DNA from 3 places in the Glutamicibacter sp. FR1 genome. Region 2 is predicted to be linked to each of the others. Evidence: riboswitches for the same ligand, from Rfam matches in the RefSeq annotation. Region 2 holds a riboswitch; each other region holds the start of a gene.

Region 1 (6,426 bases), 310 kb from region 2:
GCCGGGCATGGATTCCAGCAGCAGCGCCCCGAGGAAGGCCGCGATGCCGCAGGAGATGGCGATTGAGCCCCAGAGCAACGCGATCGAGGATCCCTTCTTTCCGGACGCTTTCATCTGGGCGGTGCTCGCCAGGCCCTCGGGGACATTGGAAATGAATATGGCGATCAGCATTGCCGGATTAATGCTTGCGCTGGCGACGACGGTCAGTCCCAGAGCCACGGATTCGGGAATGCCGTCGATGAGCGCACCGACAGCGAGCGCTGATCCTGATGATTCCTGCTCGCCTGCGCGCTGCGCCTGCCGCTTTCCGGTCCGCCAGGCCAGCAGCCGGTTCGCACCGAAGTACAAGGCAGCGCCCACGATCACTCCGCCCAGCGTCGCACCAAGGCCACCGGTGCCATAGGCTTCGAGCACCAGTTCGAAGGCCAGTGCGCTGATCAGGACCCCGGCGCCGAAAGCCATGATTGCGCTGACCCAGACCTTGGGGATCTTCAACCACCAGGCAGCACCGGACCCCAGCAGCAGGGCGGATCCGGCCACGGTGCCCCAAAGCAAAGCCTGCAACGAAGCGAACATGGCACCCACTATAGCCAGCAATGAGCTGGCTTAGTAGGTGCCATATGAGTTCTGACTGGGACTAGCCCTCGTTGGACATGTTGTTGAAGCGCGAGTAGTGGCCCTGGAACGCTACGGTGATGGTCTTGGTCGGACCTGCACGGTGCTTCGCGATGATCACGTCGGCCTCGCCCGGACGGTTTTCCTTGTCATACACGTCGTCGCGGTGCAGCAGGATGACCATGTCGGCGTCCTGCTCGATCGAGCCCGATTCACGCAGGTCCGAGACCATGGGACGCTTGTCGGTGCGCTGCTCGGATCCACGGTTCAGCTGCGACAGGGCAATCAGCGGCACGTCGAGCTCCTTGGCCAGCAGCTTGAGGTTACGCGAGAACTCCGAGACTTCCTGCTGGCGCGATTCCACGCGCTTGCCCGAGCTCATCAGCTGCAGGTAGTCGAGGATGATCATGCGCAGCTCGTTGCGCTGCTTCAACCGGCGGCACTTGGCGCGGATTTCCATCATGGACATGTTCGGCGAATCGTCGATGAACAGCGGGGCTTCGTTGAGCCGGCCCATGGTCGTGGCGATCTTGGTCCACTGCGCATCTTCCACCGAGCCCTTGCGCAGGTCCTGCAGCTGGATGGACGCTTCGGCCGAGAGCAGGCGCATCGCGATCTCGTTGCGGCCCATTTCCAGGGAGAAGAACACGGTGGCCATGTTGTGCTTGATGGCAGCCGAACGGGCGAAGTCCAGCGCGAAGGTCGACTTGCCGACGGCGGGACGGGCAGCGATGATGATCATCTGGCCGCCCTTCAGGCCCTGGGTCAGCTCATCGAATTCGTAGAAGCCGGTGGGCACGCCGGTGATGCCATCGCCAGCGTTGGCCGCGTTTTCGATCTCGTCGACGGTGTCTTCGATGATGTCCGAGAGGCGCACGTAGTCCTCGCTGCTGCGGTTCTCGGCAACCTTGTACACCTCGGCCTGGGCTTCGTTGACGATTGCGTCGACCTCGCCATCGGGCGAATAGCCCATCTGGACAATGCGCGTACCGGCGTCAACCAGCCGGCGCAGCACTGCGCGTTCACGCACGATTTCTGCGTAGTACCCGGCATTCGCCGCAGTGGGAACCTGCTGGATGAGGTTGTGCAGGTAGGCAGCGCCACCCACGCGCGAGATTTCGCCGCGCTTGGTCAGCAAGTCGGCTACGGTGACCGCATCGGCTGGCTCGCCGCGGCCGTAGAGGTCAACGATTGCCTCGTAGATGGATTCGTGGGAGGGACGGTAGAAGTCGGTGCCGCGGATGGATTCAACGACGTCGGCAATCGCATCCTTGGAAAGCATCATGCCGCCGAGCACCGACATTTCGGCCTCGATATCCTGTGGCGGCTTGCGCCCTGCGTCGGATTCCCGTCCTTCGTAAACCGGCTCAGCACTCATTGCAGACACTTCCATCCCCTATTGACCCGCTGGGAAAATTCTCCTTGCCCTCATGGCAACGCTTCATCATGTCAGTCGATACGGACATTTAGCTGTAAAGCGCCTGTGGATATTTCTCTCCCGAAGCCAACACTAGGGCTGTTATTAACAGGCGTAAACCTCATTATCCACAGAATATGTGGATAACACACCGCTACCTGTGGACTCACCTGTTCACAGTCTGGGGAGAACCCTGTGGATTACCCCGCTCTATACACCGGTAACATCAATTGACTAGTCTGTTTGTATTTTCACACTTGTGGAAAGAAAGTTAATTCATTGAAGGTCACGCCAACCACATCGAGGTTATCAACACCCACAATCGCCCAGTTTCCGGGGTTTTCGCTCCTTTGTTCACATTTCCCCACACTTCATCCACAGTTTTGTGGATAACATTGTGGATACTGTTAAATTTGCAAAACCCTTAGTCACCACGGATTAATGTTCGCTATCAAGGCTCCGAGCCCGAAGTAGTTCACAACCAACAAGAATTTCACCGCTCAGGGCCGTGGATAACTTGATGTCGCCGAGGTGGCGTTGCGTGAATTTGAAGCCGTAACTGGGCTCTTGGCCCACTGCCACCGATTTACCCCGGCAATCAGCTGCAGTGGAAGTGCAATTACACGTCGAACTTGCCCGCAGTGCATGGGCTGCATGTAGTCCAGGGTTGCTGCCGGGGTGCCCGGAGATCAACAGGCATCGCGCCTAATTTTCCGATTGGCACAGGGATCAAGTGATTCCGCAGGCCTCGAAATCAAAAAAGCTTCGGCCAGATCGATATGTTGATCTGGCCGAAGCTATGGAAGTTCAGAAGAGCTTAGACGAGCTCGGGGACCGGCAGTGAATGGAAGCGCGAATCGTGGAAGATCTGCGGCGAGTGCTTCGAGATGCGGTGCCCGTGGACTTCCATCAAGATCACCCAGTGATCCCCCGCTTCGACCTCGTTGTAAATCGAGGTTTCCAGCCACAGCGTGGAGTCGTTAATGAACAGTGCGCCCTGTTCCGAGGAATAGGTGTCGATCCCGCGGAATCGGTCGCCGTTCTTCGACGCGATCTGAGCACACACTCCTTCATTGCGTTCGCTGAGCACCGAAACGCCGATGCGGCCAGCGTTGCGCAGCTTTGGCCACGTATTCGAGGATTTCTGCACGGCGAACATCACCAGTGCTGGCTCGAGGGAAACACCCACGGTAAATGACGAAGCCACAATGCCGGTTTTCTCGCCATCCAGTTCTGCACAGAGGGCGGCTACGCCTGACGGATGCTGAGCGAAAACCTTGCGCAGGGTCAACGGGTCAAGTTCAAGATTCAATGACATGGCTCGATTCCTTCGGGTCTTGCCCACCGCGCAATAATCCGCACGCCGGAGCTTCTTGATTCTCGAAGCCGCCAGCGTTGGAGTTCCACGCCGTGTGCGGTACTTGTTCCAGCACGTTTTCGCGTGGAACCGAATCCTCACCTGGAGCACCCCACTACCGTTGAGAGGGTTGCCGATCAGCAAGCCAGGGCTTATAGCTGATGCTCTTGATTCTGCTTAAAACAATATGGGTGATTACGAAGCAGCGTCAAACATTTTGCTTCGCAAATCGCAATATTCAACGAAACGTTCGATCCAATGCCTTGAAATGAACCTTTTAGCAGTCTTTTATTCGCCAAATCCACCTTGCCCGAGACCTTCGACGCAACTTTCATTACGGACCTTCTCCGGTCACGTTGCAGCGGAAGACCCGGCTCTACCCGTGGAACCGGAGGCCTGTCGCGAATTCACTACCGCTCACCGCAATGAAACTTGGTTTCTCCGCATGACGCTGAGGTTCATGGTACTATCGATCATGGAGTGCATTGAGTCACACTCCCTCTTATTGTTCTCCGTAACCATCGCTGACGATTGAGGAATAGCCACACCATGGTAGAGATTCAGGCAAACCATTCAGAACTGACCCCGCTGCGTTTCCTTGAGCGCACAACCGAGGCCTATCCGAAGAAGACCGCCGTCATCCATGGAACTCGCAGCTACACCTACGCGGAACTCGAAGCACGCGTGCACCGCTTTGCCCAGGCGCTGAAGGCGCGCATTGAACCGGGCGACCGCGTGGCCGTGCTGGCACCGAATACTCCCGAAATGCTCATGGCGCATTACGCCGTGCCGCTGGCTGGCGGCGTCCTCATTGCCCTGAATACCCGCCTTTCGGCCCACGAGCTGCAGTACATCATTGATCATTCGGCTGCCAAGCTGATGCTTGCCGACACCGAGCTGCTGGAGCATACGAAGACCCTGCGCCGGGAGAACCCGACGCTGGAAGCGCTCATTGAAATCACCGATGACCAGTACTCCGGACCGCGTCCCGAAGTGCAAGTCGACGCCACCTTGGACGAGTTGCTGGCAGAAGCCTCGGATGAGAAGCTTCCCTATGCCATTGCCGACGAGCGGGCGCCGATCACTCTCAACTACACGTCAGGCACCACCGGCAAGCCGAAGGGCGTGCTCTACTCGCACCGCGGCAGCTACCTGAATTCCTTGGGCGAAGCTCACCACCAGGGCTTCACCGCCAAGACCCGCTACCTGTGGACCCTGCCGATGTTCCACTGCAACGGATGGTGCACCCCATGGGCCGTCACCGCAGCGGGCGGAACCCACCTGTGCCTGCGCGGCGTGCGCGAGAATGCGGTCTGGGACGCCATCGAGAATCTTGGGACCACCCACCTGTGCGGCGCCCCGACCGTCTGCTCCATCATCGCCGACTCAGCCCGTGCCCATCAGCTTGATACGCCATTGCGGATCACCACCGCAGGCGCTCCCCCGTCCCCGGCCATCATCTCCAAGCTGCAGAATCTGGGCATCGAAGTAGTCCACGTGTACGGCCTGACCGAAGTCTATGGGCCGTACACGGTGTGCGAATATCAGGATGAGTGGGATGAGCTCGATGGGCCGGCCCGGGCAGCGAAGCTCGCCCGCCAGGGCGTTGGCATGATCACTGCCGAGTCCGCGCGCATTGTCGACGAGAACATGGACGATGTCCCCGCGGACGGGCAGACCATGGGCGAAATCGTACTGCGCGGCAATAACGTCATGATCGGCTACTACCGCGACGAAGCCGCCACCGCCCAAGCTTTCCATGGCGGCTGGTTCCACACCGGCGACCTCGGCGTCATGCACCCGGACGGCTACATCCAGGTGCGCGACCGGGCCAAGGACATCATCATTTCCGGCGGCGAGAACATCTCCACCATCGAGGTGGAACAGGCCCTCGCATCGCACCCAGAAGTGCTGGACCTTGCAGTCATCGGCGTCGCCGACGAGAAATGGGGCGAGCGCCCGGTGGCTTATGTCATCCGCGGCAGCGGATCCACCTTGGATGCCGAAACCCTGATTGGCTTCGCCCGCGAAAAGCTCGCCGGATTCAAGGTGCCGCGCACCATCGTCTTCCCGCAGGATCTGCCGCGCACCTCCACTGGTAAGGTGCAGAAGAATGTTCTGCGCGCCCAGGCGCTCGAAGACAGCACGACGAACTAGCCCGAGGATCACTAATTGGATAAGCCAGCACCACGGATTCCCGACAAGACCAGCCGATTCAGCGAAAGCATCGGATTGGAATTCGATGATATCTCTGCCACTGAAGTACGCGGCCACGCGCAATTGGACGAGAACCACCACACTCCGTGGGGAGTGGTCCATGGCGGCGTGTACGCCTCGATGATCGAGAGTGCAGGGTCGGTTGGCGCCAGCTATGCGGTGGCCGAACGCGGGCAATTCGCCGTTGGAGTGCACAATGCCACTGACTTCCTGCGCCCCTCCACCGGGGCGCGGGTCCAGGTGGTCGCCACCGCGCTGTTCCAAGGGCGCACCCAGCAGCTCTGGGAGGTCATCATCACCGATGAAGCCACCGGCAAGCAGCTCTCCCGTGGCCAGCTTCGTACCCAGAATGTGGATTTGCCCAAGGAATGACGTCAAGCAGAAGATTCATAAGATGCGCTTCATGTCCAGCACAGTGAGCGTGCATTTCATGTAGTGCGCCCGCAATGCACAGATGCAGTACTGTCAAAGGCGGGAAGAAGGTGCGCAATTGAAGGTCTCCGCAAATATACTCGTCGGCAAATGTCCGCTGTGGACTTGGGTACTGATGGGATTGGCGCTTGCTTCTGCCCTGGCCCTCATTGACTGGGCAGACACGGGGACGGCAAAACCACTCTGGATGTTCCTCCTGCCCACTGCCTTTGGCTTATTGGGAGGCATCGTGGCTGCGTTGAAGAAGAGCTTTGGATGGGCGCTCATCTCGCTGGCTTTCGGCCTGCTGGTTGTGCAACTGCTATCCGTCGTGGTCACCGTGGTCCAGGGTCCATAACGGTTCCCTGAGAATCCCGCGTCACTGCTTTTCCCTCTGCGAGCACCGGCG
Region 2 (6,426 bases):
GCCTGGGCCAGTTCCGAGGTTTCGGCGGTGATGATGGTCTGCATGGCGAAGACCTTGACGTCGTAGCGGCCGCGGCCAGCCGCTTGGGCAGCGTCGCGGATCTTGGTGACAGCTTCCTTGAGCAGTTCGCGGGTTGGGCAGGTGACGAAGATGGCTTCGGCGTTCGACGCGGCGAATTCGGTGCCGCGCTTGGAGGCACCCGCCTGGTAGATCACCGGGGTGCGCTGCTTCGACGGCTCGGTGATCGCGATGCCCGGGACCTTGAAGTACTTGCCTTCGTGCTCAATCGGGTGCACCTTGGACGGATCGGTGTAGATGCCGGTTTCCTTGTTGTTCTGCACCGCGTCGTCTTCCCACGAGCCTTCGAGCAGCTTGTAGACCACTTCGAGGTACTCATCTGCGTGGTTGTAGCGCTCGTCGTGCTCCATCTGATCTCCCTGGCCCATATTGCGAGCAGCCGATGGCAGGTACCCGGTGACCACGTTCCAGCCGACGCGGCCGTTGGTCAGGTGGTCCAGGGTGGCCAGGCGGCGGGCGAAGGCGTAGGGGTGCTCATAGGCGGTACCCGCGGTGACGCCGAAGCCGAGGTTCTCGGTCACGGCGGCCATGGCCGAGACCAGCATCATCGGGTCGTTGACCGGCGCCTGGGCGCCGGAGGTCAGCGGGGTGATGTTGTTGCCCTTGTACACGTCGTAGGTGCCCAGCACATCGGCGAGGAACAGGCCGTCGAACTTGCCCTTCTCCAGCACCTTGGCCATATGCGTCCAGTAGCCCAGGGTGTTGTAGGTCGAGGCCTTGTCCTCCGGGTGGCGCCACAGGCCTGGCGACTGGTGCACCACGCAGTTCATGTCGAATGCGTTGAATAGGATCTCGCGCCTGTTCTCGCTCATGCCTTTGCCCCCATTAGGTCGATATTCATGGAAAGTTCCTGGTTTGCGACGCGGGCTCTCAGGCCCGCTGGGTCGAATCTTCGCCGGTGACGGACAGCCGCTGCGGCTGGACGCCGTTGATCTCGTAGTCCCCGACGATGCGCGCCTTGTAGATCGCCGGGTTGTGCGTGGCGATGGTGCGCGCATTGCGCCAGTGCCGGTCAAGGTTGCAGCCGCTCCTGGTGGACGAGGCCCCCAGCCCGTCGAAGAGCTTGCTCGTTACGCCGATGGCCAGCGGCTGCACCACGGTTTGCGCACGGTTGGCTGCCAGCTCGCAGACCGCGTAGCGTTCCTCGTCGTTCAGTCCCGGATCGCCCAGGGCCGCCTCGACTTCAAGCACCGCGCCGATCACCACCGAGTCGGCGGCGGAGGATTCCGCGGACACCTCCCCCACCAGCTGCAGGACCTGGGGTTCCTGGTATACCGGCACCCCGGTTCCGGTGGTGAAGATGCGGGTGCGTGCCTGCACCGCGCTGCGCAGGTCGTTCAGCGCGGCGCGGGCGATGCCTGCCTGCACGGACATGAGCACCAGCTGGAAGATCGCCGCTTCGGAGTCATTGCGCTGCTGCGGCATGAAGCAGTCCACCGGGACCTGATGGAATTCGGTGGTACCGGTTCCGGTCAGTCCCTGGCCGAATCCGTCCCAGTCATCGAGGATCTTGACGCCGCTGCGCTGGGTGGACACCACCGCGATCTGGCGTCCGGCAAGCTCAGGGTGGGCCACCGCAACAGTGGTCCAGTCGGCAAAGATGGTGCCGGTGCAGTAGTACTTCTCGCCGTCGACTACCCAGCGCCCGTCCACGAAGCTGGCCTTCGTATTCAAGGTGCCCAGGGCGTTGCCGCCGCGCTCGGTGTAGGCGTTGCCGACAATCTGCCCGGCCGCGATGCGGGCCACCCACTTCTTGCGCAGCGCCTCGTCTTCCAGTGCCAGCACATTCTCGACAAAAGCGATATGCGCGCGCCACAGCTGGCCTACATGGGAGTCGGCCTCGGAGAGCTCGATGAGCAGGCGGAAGACATCCACCAGCCGCGCACCGTAGCCGCCGTCGGCCACGGGAAGGCGCAGCGCGCCGAAGCGCTCGCGGTTCAGTAGGCCTACCTGCTCGAAGGGAAGCACGCGGTTCAGGTCGCGGTCCTTGGCGGTCGCGGCGATCTGGGCGAAGACCGGGCGGAAGATTTCGGCCAGCCGGTCGTACTGCTCATCCGCGCCGGGACCGGGAGTGATCTTCAGCAGCTGCCGCGTGGGCAGCTGCTCCTCGAACTCGTCCAGTTCCAGAGCGCTGGCTTGCGAAGGATCGCTGAGCTGGTTGAAGTCCAGCCCTGGGGCATTCGGTGATTCGCCAATAGGCATCAGGGTTCTCAATTCTTTCCATCGGTCCTGGCAGTAGCACCGTCCCGCTCTTCGGGTGGTTGCTGCGGCGTCGTGGAGCCAGATCTCTCAGCCGCTCTGGATGGGTCGTGATTCATTTGTAACGGTAATAATCCGGCGCTTCCAAGCCGCGAAGTCATATTTCGCCTCAGATTTGGAAGGGCCTATGCTCAAATCCCACAGCCTAATCCCCGTCCCATCGAAGATGAGTTGCAAGGATAGGCCTGCTGTCGATCAAACCGGCCCTAGGTAAAATAAATAACGAAATTTCTGGGCAATGTGACGCACGTATCGAAGATTTTTTCATGTTACGCAAGATTTGCGTCCAAATCGTTCAACTCGCTGTAATAGAGGGGTAACCATCCCGAGCGGCCGAGAGATCTGGCTCTTTGACGCCGCAGCAACCACCTTCGGAGCTCCACCTCCGCAGGCCGGTGCTACCGCCAGGACCGATGGAGATTGATATGGCTCTTACCATTGCAGCGCCCGAGGCAACTTCAACCACCTCAACCGCACTGGACGTCCAATTCAGCAACGTGTCGCGGACCTTCACCACAAAGAAGGAAAGCCGTACCGTGCTGGCCGACATCAACTTGCACATTCCAGCCGGCCAAGTCGTCGCGATCCTGGGCGCCAGCGGCTGCGGAAAATCCACGCTGCTGCGTTCGGTCTCCGGGTTGGACCACCCCTCCACCGGTGACATCCGCACAGGCACCCACGAGGTCAACGGCATCAACGAGCTATGTGCCGTTGCTTTCCAGGAACCACGGCTGCTTCCGTGGCGATCGGTGCGCGAGAACATTGCGCTGGGTCTGGCTCCAGGAACCGAAAAGGCCTCTGGCGACGCGCTGATTGATGAGCTGATCGAGCTGACCGGGCTGAGCCATGCAGCCAGCCTGCGCCCGCGGGAGATTTCCGGCGGCATGGCCCAGCGTGTTTCGCTGGCTCGCGCGCTGGCCCGCCGCCCGGGCGTATTGCTTCTCGATGAGCCCTTCGGCGCACTCGATGCCCTGACCCGCCTGAAGATGCAGGATTTGCTGCTCTCAATTCACGCATCATTCCCCACCACGGTACTCATGGTGACCCATGACGTGGACGAGGCTTTGACCTTGGCTGACCGCGTTATCGTCTTGGGACGCAGCACCGGGAACGGCGCGGCTGGTGTCATCGAAGACCTAGCGATCTCCGCCGGGCAACCACGCCGGCACACGGACGAGAAGTTCGTTGCCGATCGCCTGCACCTGCTGCGCCTGCTCGGCGTCGATCCAACCAACCATTAGTCCAGGGAACGCATTGGATCCACGGCGATCCTTACTCTTTGCCCTATCATCCATCCGCTTGCACGCATAATTCTAGGATTCTCCATGCTCTTGAACCGCTTCTCCCGCCGCACCGCTCTGTCCGCCGCCGCTTTGCTCATGGGCGCAGTTGCCCTGACCGGCTGCGCTGGCGAAAACGCTACTGCCGACTCCGGTGATCAGACCTTGTCCATCGACTTTGCCACGTACAACCCGCTGAGCCTGGTGCTCAAGGAAAAGGGGTGGCTGGATGCGGCCGCCAAGGAACAGGGCGTTGACGTCGAGTGGATCCAGTCCGCAGGTTCCAACAAGGCCAATGAGGCGCTTCGCGCCGGTGCGATTGACGTCGGTTCCACCGCCGGTTCAGCAGCGTTGCTGAACCGTTCCAACGGTGCACCAATCAAGACCGTCGCCCTGTACTCCCAGCCGGAATGGGCAGCCCTGGTAGTGGACAAGGATTCAAAGATCGAATCCGTTGAAGACCTGGCAGGGAAGACCGTGGCGGCCACCAAGGGCACCGATCCATACTTCTTCCTGCTCCAGGCTCTGGACACCGCGGGACTGAGCGAAGATGACATCAAGCTGCAGAACCTGCAGCATGCCGATGGCCGCACCGCACTGGTCAACGGTTCGGTCGATGCCTGGAGCGGACTGGATCCAATCATGGCAGCCGCCGAAGAAGACGGCGCGCAGCTGGTTTACCGGAATCTGGACTTCAACACCTACGGTGCGCTGAACGCTCGCGAAGACTTCATCGAGCAGAGCCCCGAACTGGCCCAGCTCGTGGTCGACGCCTATGAGAAGGCTCGCGATTGGGCGGCCGAAAACCCTGGGGAAACCGCTGAGATCCTTGCCGACGTTGCAGGGCTCGAACCAGAAGTTGCCAAGACCGTGATCGAGGAACGCTCCAATCTGGACGTTCCAGCGGTTCCCGACGCCAAATTCACCGGAGTGCTGAGCAACATTGGCCCCACCCTGGTCGCCAGCGGCGATGTTTCCAAGCAGGAATCCGTAGATGAAGCACTAGCAACCCTCGTTGACGACCAGTTTGCCCTCAAGGCAGATGCAACGAAGATCTCCGGAGAGTAAACAGCGATGAGCACCGCAAACGCGGCTGATACCCGCGAAAATCCGACACCTGCCAAGCACAAGGCAGACATCGCCGCAACGATCCTGCGCGCACCTAAATGGTTGCTTGCGCTGATCCTGCCTCTGGCCACCGTGGCTGTCTGGCAATTCGTCACGGTGAGCGGCATCGTTGCCCCGTGGACGCTGCCGACTCCAGGCTCGGTCGTTGCCGCCGCCTTTGAGCTCCTCGAAGATGGCGATCTTGGTAAGCACATAGGCATTTCCACCCAGCGTGTACTGCTGGGCTTCGCCTTCGGTTCCCTGCTCGGCCTGGCGCTGGGCGCCCTCGTCGGCCTGTCCAAATTGGCAGATGCGTTTCTGGGCCTGAGCATCAGCGCCCTGCGCGCCGTCCCTTCGCTGGCTTGGGTTCCGTTGCTGGTGCTTTGGATGAAAATGGGCGAAGATTCCAAGGTCACGCTCGTGATCATCGGCGCGTTCTTCCCGGTCTTCACCACCGTCGCCTTGGCCTTGCGCCATGTCGATGCCCACCTGATCGAGGCCGCTCGTTCCTTCGGCTTGAAGGGACTGAAGCTGCTGCGCACAGTCCAGCTGCCCGCGGTAGTCCCTTCCATCTTCTCCGGACTGCGCTTGGCACTGGCCCAGGCGTGGCTCTTCCTGGTCGCGGCTGAACTGCTCGGAGCGTCGATGGGATTGGGCTTCCTGCTCACCGATTCGCAGAACAATGGCCGCCTGGACCGCCTGATCATGACCATCGTGCTGCTGGCCGTCTTCGGAAAAATCACCGATGCCCTGCTATCGATAGCCGAACGCTGGGCGATCAAACGCTGGACCTAGCCCCGGACTAACTAGCACCGGCTGGCAACGCTATCCCGTCCCCCACCAAAGAAAGTTTGCAATGACCACCGAATTGGCAACAACCTCAGCACCTGAATCAGAGGCGGCACGCCAGGAATTCTGGGACGAAGCGGCGCACCTTTTGGATTGGGACACCCCGTGGCACACCACCAGCCGCATCATTCCGGCTGACCCCCAGGCGCAGCGCGGCCCGGAAATTTCCTGGTACCTCGGAGGCAAGCTGAACGCGGCAGTGAACTGCGCCGACCGCCACGTCGCCACAGGACGCGGTGAGAAGGTTGCGCTGTACTTCGAAGGCGAACCCGGCGACCGCGTTGCAGTCACCTACAAGAATCTGCAGGAGCGGGTTTCCCAAGCTGCCAATGCCTTGGAATCCCTGGGCGTGGTGAAGGGCGACCGCGTGGTCATCTACCTGCCGGTGCTCATTGAAACCATCGTCATCACCTTGGCATGCGCCCGCATCGGTGCCATCCACTCGCTGGTCTTCGGCGGATTCTCTGCCGAAGCGCTGAAGTTCCGCGTGGAAGACACCAAGGCCAAGGTGCTGGTCACCACCGACGGCCAGTTCCGCCGCGGCACCTCGGTCCCGGTCAAAGACAACGCCGATGCGGCAGTTGCTGGCGAGAACGCCATCGAAAAGGTGCTGGTGATCCGCCGAACCGGAGATGAGATCCCGTGGACCGAGGGCCGCGACGTCTGGTGGCATGAGGTCGTTGATACCCAGTCCACCGAGCACACCCCGGAGTTCTTCGACTCCGAAACACCGCTATTCATCATGTACACCTCGGGGACCACCGGCCAGCCCAAGGGCCTGGTGCATACCACCGGCGGCTACCTGACGCAGGCGGCCACCAGCTACAACATGCTGTTCGCCAATCCAGACGAG
Region 3 (6,426 bases), 420 kb from region 2:
CGCCGGGTCGCTGAAGCGGCCAGCGCTTTGGCGTTGGCCAGGTCCTTCAGTGCTTGCGCGATGTTTGTGCTCATGGGAACCAGCATGCGCCCGAAATGTCGTGCCGCGGGCATGCGCGTGCGGACTGCGGACAAGTCTATTTATCTGCTCCCACTGGCAACCACACCTCGCAGGTGGCGATGCTGAGGTTCTGGGCCCGATCGGGCACAGTGGCAGTGGATGCCACGAGTCAATGCAATGCCAACGGAGCCCGATGCTATGGCTCATTCCTCGACCCACACGGTCCGGAGCAGGCGTTAAATACGCTAGCCCGGCTCGTCACACCTCCGGAGGACTGCCGGGCCTACTTTCGAACGCTACTGCCTTCGACAATCTCATTATGGCAACTCGACCCGAGCAGAGTCCACACAGGGTACTTACCTCGTCACGACACCGGACTACCGCCGGATTCGGACACTCCTCGTTGGGCCCATCTTCCACGAGTAGTAGTCCCGCTGAACCTGCTCAGCCGCAGGGAAGCAACAACAGAGAATAACCCGTGTGATCGCACGGCGATACCATCTCGAAAACGGTCGTTCTCTTGCTCTCCCAGACATTTCCAGTGCGACCTAAGAGGCCAATAGCGGGGCGGTACGGTGACCCTCCTGCTGACAACCAAGCACGTGGCCGTCAGCTCTTGGAACACTTGATTTCTATTGGTAGCCAATCGTCCAGTATCGCGTCGCCAAGTGTAAGAATTCCAGATTCTGGAATAGCCCGATCAAATATTGGTGCGGGGTTCCGCCGCCTTTGGATTGCGGCGCCAACCCAATTGCTTTGCTAAACCAGACGGTCGCTTGCCGAATAGGCGTTCTGGTTCCTACTGGCGGCACGCTGCGGGGCACCTGCCATCTTGACCAGCCCTGCAACAATAAGCACGTCCAACGCCACTAGCATCAGCACGGAACCGTGCGCTGCCAACCACATCATTTCGGAATTCGGAAGCATCTGGCCCGGGTCCACACTGGATTCCGATTCCATGTGGCCGATTGCGGTGCTGTCGGCAATCTTCCACAGAACAAAGAAGGCCAGCACCGAGATGTTCAAACCAAGCATGGCCACTACGCCCACGATGCCGAATGCTTTCATTGGAATTTGCGACACGTTTGGCTCCCCGGGATGCAGTCTTCATTCTGGACCACCGATCACGGTGACCGGAGATCTTCACTTCCAGAACCCAGTATTCCCTGCCTGACGTACGCCGCAGGTGCGAATCGCTGAGTGACACCGACGTTAAACGCCCGCGCGGGCCTTCCTGTGTGGAAGGCCCGCGTGCTGCGACGGCAGGTCAGGCGGTAGCCAGGCTGCGGTGCTGGATGCTGTCGGCCTCGGAAGCCTTCGCGGCTGCGGCCAGCCCGCGTTCCAGATCGGCAATCAGGTCCTCGGGCTCCTCGATGCCTACCGAGAGGCGGACCAAGTTGGCCGGGATCTCCAGCGGGGTGCCGATCAGCGAAGCGTGGGTCATTTCGCGCGGATAGCAGACCAGGGATTCCACCCCGCCCAGGGACACCGAGAGCTGGAAGTATTCCATGGACTCGGCGAAGGCGCGGGCCGCGGCCTCGTCGGCCAGCTGCAGCGAGAGGATGCCGCCGAAACCGCGCTGCTGGCGGGCGGCCAGCTCGTGGCCCGGATGGCTTTCCAGCCCGGGATAGTAGACGCGGGCAACCTCGGTGCGGTCATCGAGCCAGCGGGCCAGGGTGGATGCGGTGGCGCAGTGGCGTTCCATGCGCAGGCCCAGGGTCTTCAGCCCGCGGGCGGCCAGGTAGGAGTCCTGCGGACCGGAGACCGCTCCCCCGGCGAACTGCTGGTAGCCGACGGCTTCGGCCAGCGCTTGGCCACGGTGCAGGTGGTCGGCCACGATGACCGCGCCGCCGAGAACGTCGGAGTGCCCCCCAATGTACTTGGTGGTCGAGTGCACCACCGCGTGCGCTCCGAAGTCCAGCGGCCGCTGCAGGTACGGGGTGGCGAAGGTGTTGTCCACCACCAGCAGGGCGCCGTGCTCGGCGGCGATGGCGGCCCAGCCGGCCAGGTCGGCGATGCCCAGCAGCGGGTTGGACGGGGTCTCCACCCAGAGCAGCGCGGTGTTCGGGCGCAGCGCGGCGCGCACCGCATCCAGGTTGGTGATGTCCACCGCCGAGGAGCTGATCCCCCATTTGCCGTGCAGCTTGGAGATCAGCCGGTTGGTGCCGCCGTAGCCGTCGGCACCGAGGATGATGTGGTCGCCGGGCTCAAGCACCGCGCGCAGCAACGCATCTTCGGCCGCGATGCCCGAGGCGAAGGCGAATCCAGCGGCGCCGCCTTCCAGCGCGGAGAGCTGGGATTCGAAGCCGTTGCGGGTCGGGTTGGAGCCGCGGGAGTATTCGTGCCCGGAACGCAGCACGTTAATACCGTCTTGGATGAAGGTGCTGGTCTGGTAGATCGGCGGGACGACCGCTCCGGTGTGCGGATCCTTGTGCTGGCCGGCGTGCACAGCGAGGGTGTTGAAGCCGCTCATGCGAAGCTCACTTCCTTGGTGTCGGCGGTGGTCGCGGCCAGCGCGAGATCCAGCGACTGGGTGATGTCTGCGAGCAGGTCGGCGGGGTCTTCCAGCCCGACCGACAGGCGCAGGGTGGAGGTGTTCAGGCCCGCGGCGGCCAGTTGCTGCTCCGAGAGCCGGCAGTGCGTCATGGTCGCCGGGTGGGAGACCATGGTGCGGGTGTCCCCCACATTCGCGGCCAGGGAAATCAGCTTGAGCCCGTCGATCACCGGGGAAACCAGGGATGGGTGGGCCAGCTCGATGGCCAGCACGCAGCCGGTGCCCTTCGGCGCCAGCGTCCGGGCCAGCTCGTGACTGGAGTGCTCGGGCAGCGCGGGGTGGTGGATGGCGGCAATGCCCGGATACTCGGCCAGCGCATCGATCAGCCTGGCGACGCTGCGCTGCACGTGGGCCGCGCGCACCGGCAGGGTCTCGATGCCTGCAAGGATGCCCTGGGCGCTGGCCGGTGCGAGGGTCGGGCCCAGATCGTGCAGGAACTTGGAACGAACCAGCATCGCATAGGCCGCCGGCCCGTGGCGTTCAAGCAGCGAAGTGCCATTCAGCCGCTCGCGCGGGGCGGCAATCTGCGGCCAGCGAGAGGAATCGGAGAAGTCGAAGGTTCCCGAATCCACCACTACCCCGCCAAGCACCGAGCCGTGCCCGGCCAGCCCCTTGGTGGCCGAGTGCACCACGATGTCCGCGCCGAGTTCCAGCGGGCGCACATTCAGCGGGGTGGCCAGGGTGTTGTCCACCACCACCGGGATGTTGCGCTCGTGCGCGATGGCCGCAATGGCCGGGATATCGGCCACGGTGCACAGCGGATTGGAAACGGATTCGAAGAAGAACGCCCGGGTGTCCGACTCGATGGCAGCTTCCCAGGCGGCAGGATCAGCCTGGTCGACAAAGCTGACGCGGATCCCGAAGTCGGCGAAGGTGTCGGTGAACAGGTCCACGGTGCCGCCGTAGAGCGAGGAGGAGGCCACGATGTGCTTGGGCCCCTGGGTCAGGGCCAGCAGGGACAGGGCGACGGCGGACTGGCCGGTGGCGGTGGCTACCGCCTGGGCCCCGCCTTCCAGTGCTGCCACACGCTGTTCAAGGATCGAGACGGTGGGATTGCCGGTGCGCGAGTAGGTGAAGCCGGCCTGGCGCAGCGCGAACTTCTCGATCGCTTCGGCATGCGACTGGAATTGGTAGGCTGCGGAATTGTGCAGTGGCGGCAGCATTGGGCGGAAGTCTCCGCTCGGGCGGTATCCTGCGTGGACCGCGTCGGTTCCTTGGCTCATAGCTCCTCCTCGATTCTCTGCGAGGGAGTGCACCGATTGGCATCGTGCGGCGGCACGAAGCACAGCGCGAAAACGCGTTCGGAACTGCTCCATCGTTCCTGGCATTAGCACCTTTCGGTTTCCCGATGGTTGCTGCGACGTCAACGAGCCAGATCTCTTAGTCGCTCTTGATGGTTTGTTGTTCTTCCATGGTTGGCCATGGGCTGCGAGGGGTGCAAGCGCTATCGGGCGGCCGGCTTCATACAAGGCCGCCAAGCTTCATATGTCGTGCACTTGTCATGATGACGCGGTGGCTGGCGCCACTTTATGACGCACCAAAATGAGAAAAACCCCGAGACTTTCAAGGTTTTTCTGGAAGTTTATGACGATGGAGCGGCACTCGATGACCGAGAGTTACGCTGTTGGCGGCTCAGCCGAGCACTTCCACCCCGAAGCTGGCCACCACTGCGCGGACTTCTTGCAGGTAGCGCTGAGCCTGGTCGGTGAGCGGGATCGCGGCATGATCGATCCAGCCGATCTCGATGCGCTCATCGATGTCCAGCGGGATGGCAACGATGGATGGATCCAGCTCGTCGCTGATGATGCCGGTGGAGATCGTGTACCCGCCCAGGCCGATCATCAGGTTGAAGATGGTCGCACGGTCCGAGACTTGGATTTCCCGCTGGCTGGAGCGTGTGGAGAGCACTTCCTCGGCGAAGTAGAACGAGTTGTTCGCGCCTTGATCGAAGGTCAGCCGAGGCAGGTTTTCGAGGTCTTCGAGGGTGACCTGGTCACGGGTGGCCAGCGGGTTGCTGCGCGATACGAAGATGTGCGGGTCGGCGAGGAACAGCGGGTGGAACACCAGGCGGGATTCGCGCAGCAGCTTGTCGATGACTTTCCGGTTGAAGTCGTTGCGGTAGAGGATCCCGATATCGCTGCGCAGGGTTCGCACGTCCTCGATAATTTCCTCGGTGCGCGTCTCGCGGAGCGAAAACTGGTACTCCTCGGCCCCGCTGGCCTGGACCATCCGGACAAAGGCATCCACCGCAAAGGAGTAGTGCTGGGTGGAGACGCCCAGCAGCCGCCGCGCGGCGGGGCGGCCGAGGTAGCGGTGCTCAAGAAGCTCCACCTGCTCGAGCACCTGCCGGGCGTAGCCGAGGAATTCTGCGCCTTCAGCAGTGAGCGTCACTCCCCTGGCCGAGCGCATCAGCAAGGTGCGTCCCACCCGGGATTCGAGTTCCTTCATCGCCGCCGACATGCTGGGCTGCGCGACGTAGATGAGGTCGGCGGCAGCCGAGATCGACCCCTCGGAGGCGACCGCCACAAAGTAGCGCAGCTGCTGGAGCGTCAATCCATTCGAAACCTGAACCATAGTTTGAGTCTATATGAATCCATAGTTATATCGAGTTACCTGATATCAAGAATCACCCTGCATGATTGACGCAACGACTTCCCCTCGGCCTGTCCAGGCCTCCCAAATACAGATTGGCCATCATGGCAGACGCATTAAATTTCAGCATTAGCACCACAAGATTCGACGAGAATTACTCCCCTTCTGCGAATTCTCGAACCACGACAAACTTCGCCAATTTGGCGCGCGGAGAGCGTCGCGAAGAGAACCTTCGCAATGCCCTGACGATGATCAACCGCCGTTTCAATTCCCTGGCTCACTGGGACAATCCCCAAGGTGACCGCTATACACTGGAATTGGAAATCATTTCCGCAAATGTACATTTTTCTGCCAATAATACCGATCAGGAATTTCCTCTTTTAGAAGTGCTTGAAACCACGATCGTGGATAAACTCACGGGTACCCGGTCCCAGGGCATGGTCGGCAATAATTTTTCTTCCTATGTCCGCGATTACGACTTCAGCGTGGTGCTCCCAGCATCGTGTAATGACAGCGGAGCCCCGGTGCTTCCGGAGGATTTTGGCGATCTCCATGGGCAGCTCTTCCAGCATTTCTTGAACTCACAGGCGTACCGTGAGCGTTTTGCCCAGCTGCCGGTGGTCTGCATCAGCGTCTCGACTTCCAAGACCTATTTCCGCACCGGCAACAGCCATCCAGTGCTTGGTTTGGAATACCAGCAGGATGAAAATTCCTTGACCGACGCGTACTTCGGAAAAATGGGTTTGAGCGTGCGCTACTTCATGCCACCAGGCGCTGTTGCCCCGCTGGCTTTCTACTTCCGCGGCGACCTGCTCAACGATTACACGAATCTGCAGTTGATCAGCCTGATCAGCACCATGGAGACGTTCCAGAAGATCTACCGCCCGGAGATCTACAACGCCAATTCGGCGGCACCGGCTGTGTACCACCCGAGCCTTGGCGCCGAAGATTTCTCCCCCACTCGCGTCTTTTATGACCGCGAAGAACGAACTCAGTTGGGCAAGATCCAAGGCAAGTTCACCGAAGAGCATTTCATCATCCCGAATCGCCAACTGCTCGATCAGTGGTCCGCTTCCTGCCCGGCACCCGTCGCCTAAGATTCCGAAAGATAACTCATGACTTCCCCGCTTATCCCCACGTCGATTGTCGGTAGCCTGCCCAAGCCTTCATGGCTTGCCGAACCTGAAAAGCTTTGGTCCCCTTGGAAGCTTGAAGGCGAG

The links. Region 2 has a riboswitch for S-adenosylmethionine ahead of ACLQ8T_RS01330 (acyl-CoA dehydrogenase family protein). Riboswitches for the same ligand answer to the same signal wherever they lie in the genome.
Region 1: another riboswitch for S-adenosylmethionine. It lies ahead of ACLQ8T_RS16150 (flavin reductase family protein); the one in region 2 lies ahead of ACLQ8T_RS01330 (acyl-CoA dehydrogenase family protein).
Region 3: another riboswitch for S-adenosylmethionine. It lies ahead of ACLQ8T_RS03270 (O-acetylhomoserine aminocarboxypropyltransferase/cysteine synthase family protein); the one in region 2 lies ahead of ACLQ8T_RS01330 (acyl-CoA dehydrogenase family protein).

The regions. Positions count from the first base shown of each region.
Region 1 is NZ_CP178602.1:3,349,740-3,356,165, forward strand. It holds gene ACLQ8T_RS16140 (ZIP family metal transporter) at 1-576, opposite strand, end outside; gene dnaB (replicative DNA helicase) at 638-1,993, opposite strand; gene ACLQ8T_RS16150 (flavin reductase family protein) at 2,850-3,350, opposite strand; SAM riboswitch class IV at 3,445-3,562, opposite strand; gene ACLQ8T_RS16155 (long-chain-fatty-acid--CoA ligase) at 3,939-5,546, shown strand; gene ACLQ8T_RS16160 (PaaI family thioesterase) at 5,562-5,978, shown strand; gene ACLQ8T_RS16165 (hypothetical protein) at 6,097-6,375, shown strand.
Region 2 is NZ_CP178602.1:254,586-261,011, reverse strand. It holds gene ACLQ8T_RS01335 (LLM class flavin-dependent oxidoreductase) at 1-890, opposite strand, end outside; gene ACLQ8T_RS01330 (acyl-CoA dehydrogenase family protein) at 949-2,280, opposite strand; SAM riboswitch class I at 2,296-2,387, opposite strand; SAM riboswitch class I at 2,655-2,757, shown strand; gene ACLQ8T_RS01325 (ABC transporter ATP-binding protein) at 2,763-3,578, shown strand; gene ACLQ8T_RS01320 (aliphatic sulfonate ABC transporter substrate-binding protein) at 3,663-4,685, shown strand; gene ACLQ8T_RS01315 (ABC transporter permease) at 4,692-5,519, shown strand; gene acs (acetate--CoA ligase) at 5,581-6,426, shown strand, end outside.
Region 3 is NZ_CP178602.1:672,071-678,496, reverse strand. It holds gene ACLQ8T_RS03285 (HNH endonuclease) at 1-74, opposite strand, end outside; gene ACLQ8T_RS03280 (hypothetical protein) at 820-1,143, opposite strand; gene ACLQ8T_RS03275 (cystathionine gamma-synthase) at 1,328-2,533, opposite strand; gene ACLQ8T_RS03270 (O-acetylhomoserine aminocarboxypropyltransferase/cysteine synthase family protein) at 2,530-3,837, opposite strand; SAM riboswitch class I at 3,924-4,014, opposite strand; gene ACLQ8T_RS03265 (LysR family transcriptional regulator) at 4,247-5,188, opposite strand; gene ACLQ8T_RS03260 (DUF1852 domain-containing protein) at 5,311-6,303, shown strand; gene ACLQ8T_RS03255 (methionine synthase) at 6,322-6,426, shown strand, end outside.